Regions from separate parts of the Kitasatospora sp. NPDC059648 genome, predicted to be linked through region 2. Evidence: riboswitches for the same ligand, from Rfam matches in the RefSeq annotation. Region 2 holds a riboswitch; each other region holds the start of a gene.
The links. A riboswitch is a leader RNA that binds a small molecule or an ion and turns the genes downstream of it on or off. The one in region 2 is predicted to bind S-adenosylmethionine.
Positions count from the first base shown of each region.

Region 1: linked by a shared signal. The riboswitch ahead of ACFV1W_RS20905 (IclR family transcriptional regulator) and the one ahead of thrC (threonine synthase) in region 2 are both predicted to bind S-adenosylmethionine.
Region 3: linked by a shared signal. The riboswitch ahead of ACFV1W_RS11780 (aminotransferase class V-fold PLP-dependent enzyme) and the one ahead of thrC (threonine synthase) in region 2 are both predicted to bind S-adenosylmethionine.

Region 1 covers NZ_JBHWDU010000033.1:64,616-66,872, reverse strand. The annotation lists gene ACFV1W_RS20910 (class I SAM-dependent methyltransferase) at 1-421, shown strand, start outside; SAM riboswitch class I at 513-655, shown strand; gene ACFV1W_RS20905 (IclR family transcriptional regulator) at 865-1,578, shown strand; gene ACFV1W_RS20900 (hypothetical protein) at 1,596-2,090, opposite strand; gene ACFV1W_RS20895 (RNA polymerase sigma factor) at 2,087-2,257, opposite strand, start outside.
Region 2 covers NZ_JBHWDU010000001.1:71,540-73,796, reverse strand. The annotation lists gene thrC (threonine synthase) at 1-1,120, opposite strand, end outside; SAM riboswitch class I at 1,138-1,273, opposite strand; gene ACFV1W_RS00360 (glucosyl-3-phosphoglycerate synthase) at 1,417-2,257, shown strand, end outside.
Region 3 covers NZ_JBHWDU010000014.1:62,862-65,118, reverse strand. The annotation lists gene ACFV1W_RS11780 (aminotransferase class V-fold PLP-dependent enzyme) at 1-1,192, opposite strand, end outside; SAM riboswitch class IV at 1,245-1,362, opposite strand; gene trpD (anthranilate phosphoribosyltransferase) at 1,496-2,257, opposite strand, start outside.

The DNA of each region.
Region 1 (2,257 bases), on a different contig from region 2:
CTACTACGTCCCGGAACCGGACTGGTTCCCCACCGTCACCCGCGCCCTGGACTGGACGGCCCCCGGCGGCGTCCTCCTGGTCGTCCTGCAGAACCCTGACAGCCCCTGCATGCGGATGGCCGCCCACTTCACCGGCGTCCACTACGACCTGCGTCCCCTCCTCGACCGCCTGCGCGTCCGGCACCCGTCCCACGGCTACGCCCTGGAGACCCTCGCCCTCCACTACCGCACGTCCCACCTCGCCGAAGCCGTCGACGTCGCCGAGTTCATGGTCAACGTCGCGGACCTCGTCACCCTCGACGCCCGCCCGACCAGGGGCGCCCTCACCGCCTACGTCCGGCAGCACTTCGCCCGGCCCGACGGCGGCTACGCCATCGGCCACTCCCAGGACATGCTGATCGTCCGCCGCGCCCGGGCGTGACCGGCCCCTCGCCGAGGTCGGGTGGGCGCGGGGTGTGCGGTCCGGGGAGAAGTTTGGCGGGGCGCCCGGGAAGTCTTGTATGGTTCGTCGCGAATCATCCAGAGGGGTGGAGGGACCGGCCCTACGAAGCCCCGGCAACTCCCCGTTCGATCCGGCGTCCGAAGTACGCGCCGTGCCGTCCGGGATCAGTGCCAACTCCGGCCTGTCGCCAACGTGGCGCGGGAAAGATGAGGAGACACGGTGCTCTCTGTGCTGTCCTTCGCCCGGGCGCTTCCCGCCCAGGCCCTTTCGCGTACCCGTCTCGTGTCCGGCGCAGGTAATCGGCCGCTTCCGCAGGCCTGTCCTCGCTGACCACCCCGCTCCCCGCCCCACCGGAGCGCCCGTGTGCCGGACCAACCCGCGGCCCACGGGATTCGAGACTGGAGTACCCGTCCATGGAGAACGTGGAGAACACGAGCGGCGTCGGCGTGCTCGACAAGATCACCTCGATCCTCGGCACCCTGGAGGCCGGTCCGGCCACCCTGGCCGGACTCGTCGACGCCACCGGCCTGGCGCGGCCGACCGCCCACCGGATCGCCGTCGCGCTGGAACACCACCGCCTGCTCGGCAGGGACACGCAGGGCCGGTTCGTCCTCGGTCCGAGACTCGCCGAGCTCTCGGCGGCCGCCGGTGAGGACCACCTGCTGGCAGCGGCCGGCTCGGTCCTCACCCAACTGCGCGACCTCACCGGCGAGACCGCCCAGCTCTACCGCCGGCAGGGCGACGTGCGGATCTGCGTGGCGGCGGCCGAGCGCCTCTTCGGGCTGCGCGACACCGTCCCGGTGGGCCTCGCCCTGCCGATGAAGGTCGGGTCCGCGGCCCAGGTCCTGCTGGCCTGGGAGGAGCCCGAGCGCCTCCACCGCGGCCTCCAGGGCGCCCGCTTCACCGCCACCGCGCTGAGCGGTGTACGGCGCCGCGGCTGGGCCCAGTCCATCGGCGAGCGCGAACCCGGGGTGGCCTCGGTGTCCGCACCCGTGCGCGGCCCGTCCAACCGGGTGGTCGCGGCGGTGTCCGTCTCGGGTCCGATCGAACGGCTCACCCGCCACCCCGGCGCCCGGCTGTCCCAGGCCGTCGTCGAGGCGGCGGCCCGGCTCACCGAGGCCCTGCACCGGTCCTGACCGGCAGCCCGGTGTCCCTACTCCTCGTCGAGCAGGGCGGCGAACCGCGCCAGCGGATCCCCGGTGAACGGGCGCAGCGCCGGGGCGAGGAGGCGCGCGCCGGGGAACCGCAGGCCGCCCAGGAAGGCGAAGCGGGTGGTGCGGTCGCTCTCCGGGCGGGCCGCCATCCCGCCGAGCACCAGGCGGCTCTGCATCAGGCACCAGCCGGGTGCGAGGTCGATCCTGAACGCCGCCCGGAGCCGGGTGCGGCCGTGGATCCGGGCCTGGAGCGAAGCCGCCGACAGCGAACCGGAAGGTGCGGGGCGGACGAGTCGCACCGTGCGGACGTCGGGGATCCAGAGCGGCATCGTGCGCTCCAGGTCCTGGGCGAGCGCCCAGACCCGCTCGAACGGCGCGTCGAGGACGGTCTCGCCGATCCGGGCCGCCCCCGGCGCGGTCGCGGCGATCACGTGCAGCCGCCGGACCGGGTCGAAGTCGGCGACGGGCCACTGCGGCATCGGGGTGTCGGTCACTGCTGCCACGCCTTTCGGAAGCTGAGTCGGGCCCGGGAGAGCCGGGACTTGACCGTCCCGGGCGCGACCGCGAGCAGCGCCGCGGTCTGACGTTCGTCCAGCCCCTCCAGGTCGCGCATCAGCAGTACGGCGCGGTGCCCGGGGGAGAGCCGGGAGAGCACGTCGCG
Region 2 (2,257 bases):
TCTTCAGCACGCCGACCGTCACCCCGCCCGCGGTCTCGGCGAAGATGCCCTCGGTCCGGGCCAGCAGCCGGATCGCCGCCACGACCTCCGCGTCCGTGACGTCCTCGACCGCCCCGCCCGTCCGGCGGGCGATGTCCAGCACGTACGGGCCGTCCGCCGGGTTGCCGATCGCCAGCGACTTGGCGATGGTGTCCGGCTTCACCGGCCTGATCACGTCCCGGCCGGCCTTGAACGCGGCCGACACCGGCGAGCAGCCCTCCGCCTGGGCGCCGAAGATCCGGTACGGCCGGTCCTCCACCAGGCCCAGCTCGACCAGCTCCTGCAGTCCCTTGTCGATCTTCGTCAGCTGCGAGCCCGAGGCGATCGGGACGACGATCTGCTCCGGCAGCCGCCAGCCCAGCTGCTCGCAGATCTCGTACGCCAGCGTCTTGGAGCCCTCGCCGTAGTACGGCCGCAGGTTGACGTTGACGAAGCCCCAGCCCTCGCCGGCCGGGTCCCCGATCAGCTCCGAGCAGAAGCGGTTCACGTCGTCGTAGCTGCCGTCGATGCCGACCAGCTCACCGCCGTACACCCCGGCCATCACGACCTTGCCCTGCTCCAGGTCGTGCGGGATGAAGACGCACGAGCGGAACCCGGCCCGGGCCGCGGCCGCGCCCACCGCGCCGGCCAGGTTGCCGGTCGAGGAGCAGGACAGCGTGGTGTACCCGAACGCCCGGGCCGCCTCGATCGCGCAGGCCACCACCCGGTCCTTGAACGAGTGGGTCGGATTGCCGGAGTCGTCCTTCACGTGCAGCTGCGCGGTGAACCCGAGCTCCCGCCCCAGGTTGTCCGCCTTCACCAGCGGGGTCCAGCCGGGGTTCAGGTTGGGCTTCGAGGCCACGTCGGCCGGAACCGGCAGCAGCGGCGCGTAGCGCCAGATGGACGCGGGGCCGGACTCGATCCGCTTGCGCAGCTCCTCGGCGCCCTCACCGCCGAACTCGTAGGCGATCTCCAGCGGCCCGAAGCACTCCAGGCAGGCGAAGCTGGGGCCGAGCGGAAAGCGGGTGCCGCACTCCCGACAGGACAGCGCGGCGGCGGGGCCGAGGTCGACGGAAAAGGGTGCGGCGGTGTCGATAGCCATGATGGCGGAGGCCTCTCTCCTCATCTTCCCCGTGGCGCGGTCGCACCACGGGCCGGAATTGGCACCTGTCCCGCCGGGGCCTGTCGACGACAGCCGAGCGAGAAGGTTGCCGGGACGTCAACGGGCCGTTCCCTCAGTCCCTCTGGATGAGCATGTGAAGTTATGGTTCAGCGGCGACCCCGGCGTGCAAAGGTCCATCCGCTGTACGAAGACTGTATCCGAAGGCGTCCGCCCCGAAAGGGACCGTCCGCCAAGCGAGATGGCCCGTTCCACCCAGCCCGCCGAGGAGAGTCACCGTGCCCGCCGAACCGACCCCCGCACTCCTCCCGCAGGCGGCGTCCTGGCTCCGCCGCCGCTCGTGGAGCGCGGCCGACCGGCCGGTGCACACCCTGCTGGACGCCAAGCGGCGCACCGGCCGCACCGTCAGCGTCGTCCTCCCCGCGCTCGACGAGGAGGCCACCGTCGGCGACATCGTCCGCACCATCCGCCGCGAGCTGATCGAGCGGATCCCCCTCGTCGACGAACTCGTCGTGGTCGACTCCGGCTCCACCGACGACACCGCCGCCGTCGCCGCCGCGGCCGGCGCCCGGGTGGAGCACCGCGACGCGATCCTCCCCCGGCTGCCCGCCGTCCCCGGCAAGGGCGAGGTGCTCTGGCGCTCCCTGCTGGTCACCCGCGGCGACATCGTCTGCTTCGTCGACGCCGACCTGCGCGAGTTCGACCCGGCCTTCGTCTCCGGCATCATCGGCCCGCTGCTGACCGACGAGGAGATCCAACTGGTCAAGGCCATGTACGACCGCCCCCTGGAGACCGAGTCCGGCGCGATCGTCCCGGCGGGAGGCGGCCGGGTCACCGAACTCGTCGCCCGCCCCCTGCTCAACCTCCACTGGCCGGAACTCGCCGGTTTCGTCCAGCCGCTCGGCGGCGAGTACGCGGCCCGCCGCTCACTGCTCGAACGGCTGCCCTTCCCCACCGGCTACGGCGTCGAACTCGGCCTGCTGGTCGACGCGTTGGACCTGGCCGGACTGGACGCCCTGGCCCAGGTCGACGTCGGCGTCCGGCACCACCGCCACCAGGACGGCCAGGCTCTCGGCCGGATGGCCGCCACCATCTACCGCACCGCCCTGGAACGCCTCG
Region 3 (2,257 bases), on a different contig from region 2:
GCGAGGGCTCCGGCGCCCCGCACTCGGACGGCGCCACGTCCTCGTCCCCGAGCAGCGTCCGCACCAGCGGGTGGGCGCAGAACAGCCCGTCGCGCACCCCGATGCCGTACTCGGCGGACAGCGCGGCCGAGAAGTGCGAGCTGTTCCAGCCCCGGACGACGAAGGACAGCACCCCCACCCGGGCGGAGCCCTCGCCGAACAGGTTCAGCACCTTGACCTCCGGGATCTCCGCCAGCCCCGCCGTCAGCCGATCGACCAGCTGCCGCTCCCGGGCCTCCAGCGCGTCGAAGCCGGCCTCGGTCAGCGCCCGGCAGGCCGAGGCGATCGCGTAGGCGCCGATGACGTTCGGCGAGCCGGCCTCGTGCCGGGCCGGGCCGGTGTGCCACTGCACCGCCACCGAGCCGTCCGGCTCCCGGGCGACCGTCCGGGTCGCCCCGCCGCCGGCCAGGTACGGCTCGGCCGCGTCCAGCCAGTCCGCCCGCCCGGCCAGCACCCCGGCGCCGAACGGGGCGTACAGCTTGTGGCCGGAGAAGGCGATCCAGTCCACGCCCAGCTCGCGCACCGAGACCCGGTGGTGCGGGGCCAGCTGGGCGGCGTCCAGCACCACCCGGGCGCCGTACCGGTGCGCGGTCTCGGTCAGCTCGGCCACCGGCCACAGCTCGCCGGTCACGTTTGAGGCGCCGGTGACGCACAGCAGCTTCGGCCCCTCGGGCGCCGCGGCGAGCGCCGCCTCCAGCGCAGCCACCGCCTCGGCCCGCGAGCGCGGCGCCCGCAGGTAGCCGACCTCCAGCCCGGCGTGCGCCCAGGGCAGCAGCGAGGCGTGGTGCTCGGTCTCGAAGGCGAACACCCGGGTGCCGGCCGGCACGGCCGAGGCCAGCAGGTTGAGCGAGTCGGTGGTGGCGCGGGTGAAGACCACCTGGTCGCCCTCGCGCAGGTCGAGGAACTCGGCGACGGTCCGGCGGCTCTGCTCGAACAGGTCGGTGGACAGCTGCGAGAGGTACCCGGCGCCCCGGTGCACGCTGCCGTAGTACGGCGCGTAGGCGGCGACGTCGTCCCAGACCCGCTGGAGCGCCGGCGCGCTGGCCGCGTAGTCGAGCGCCGCGTAACCGACCTTCTCTCCGCTGGCGAGCGGCACCTGGACGTCGTGGCCGAGGACGGCGAGCGGAGCGTGGAGATCGAGGGAGACGGACATGAGGGTGCACTCCTTCTAGGGGTGAGGGACCCCGGGAGTGCTCGTCGTCCGGTGTCCGCGCTTGTCGCACGGACGGTTTGCCCGGCGACCCGGTCCTCACCCAGGGCACCCCGCCACGGACGGAGGGTTGCCGGACAGCCAGCTGGGGCTTCGCGCTGTCACTCATGACCTGGCGAAGACTCTAGGTCGGGTCCGTCGGACGGTCAAACAGGTATCCACCATCCGGACGGTGTTCTCGCCCGCCCACCTCCGGAGCGCTCGGACCCGGCGCCGACGCATCGGCCCGGGCCCTCAACCACCGCCTCAGATCCGGCTGGTGGCCTCCGACCAGCGCCGCAGCAGGTCCTGCGCCGCGCCCGAGTCGATCGCCTCGGCCGCCCGGACCATGGCGGCCGCGAGCTGCTCCGTCAGCGGCGCGTCGCCGAGGTCCATCGCGACCAGCGCCGCCGCCGTGTTCAGCAGGACGGCGTCCCGCACCGGCCCGCGCTCCCCGGCCAGCAGCCGGCGCGCGACCTCGGCGTTGTACGCGGCGTCGGCCCCGCGCAGCGTCTCGATGCCGACCAGCTCGATGCCGACGTCCCGCGGATCGAAGGCGGTCTCGGTGACCAGCCCGTCGCGCACCACCCACACCCGCGAGGTGGTGGTGATGGTCAGCTCGTCCAGCCCGTCGTCGCCGCGGAACACCAGCGCCGTCGCCCCGCGCCGGGCCAGCACGCCCGCGATCAGCCCGGCGAGCCGGGTGTCGAAGCAGCCGATGGCATGCGAGGTGACCTTCGCCGGATTGGTCAGCGGGCCGAGGATGTTGAAGGCGGTCGGCACGCCGAGGTCGCGCCGCGCGGTGGCCGCGTGCCGCATGGAGGGGTGGAACTTCGCCGCGAAGCAGAAGGTGAGCCCGACCTCCTCGGCCACCTCGGCCACCCGCCGGGCCGACAGGTCGAGTGCCACCCCGAGTTTCTCCAGCACGTCCGAGGAGCCGCTGGAGGATGAGGCGGCCCGGTTGCCGTGCTTGACCACCTTCGCCCCGGCGGCGGCCGCGACGATCGCCGACATGGTGGAGATGTTGAC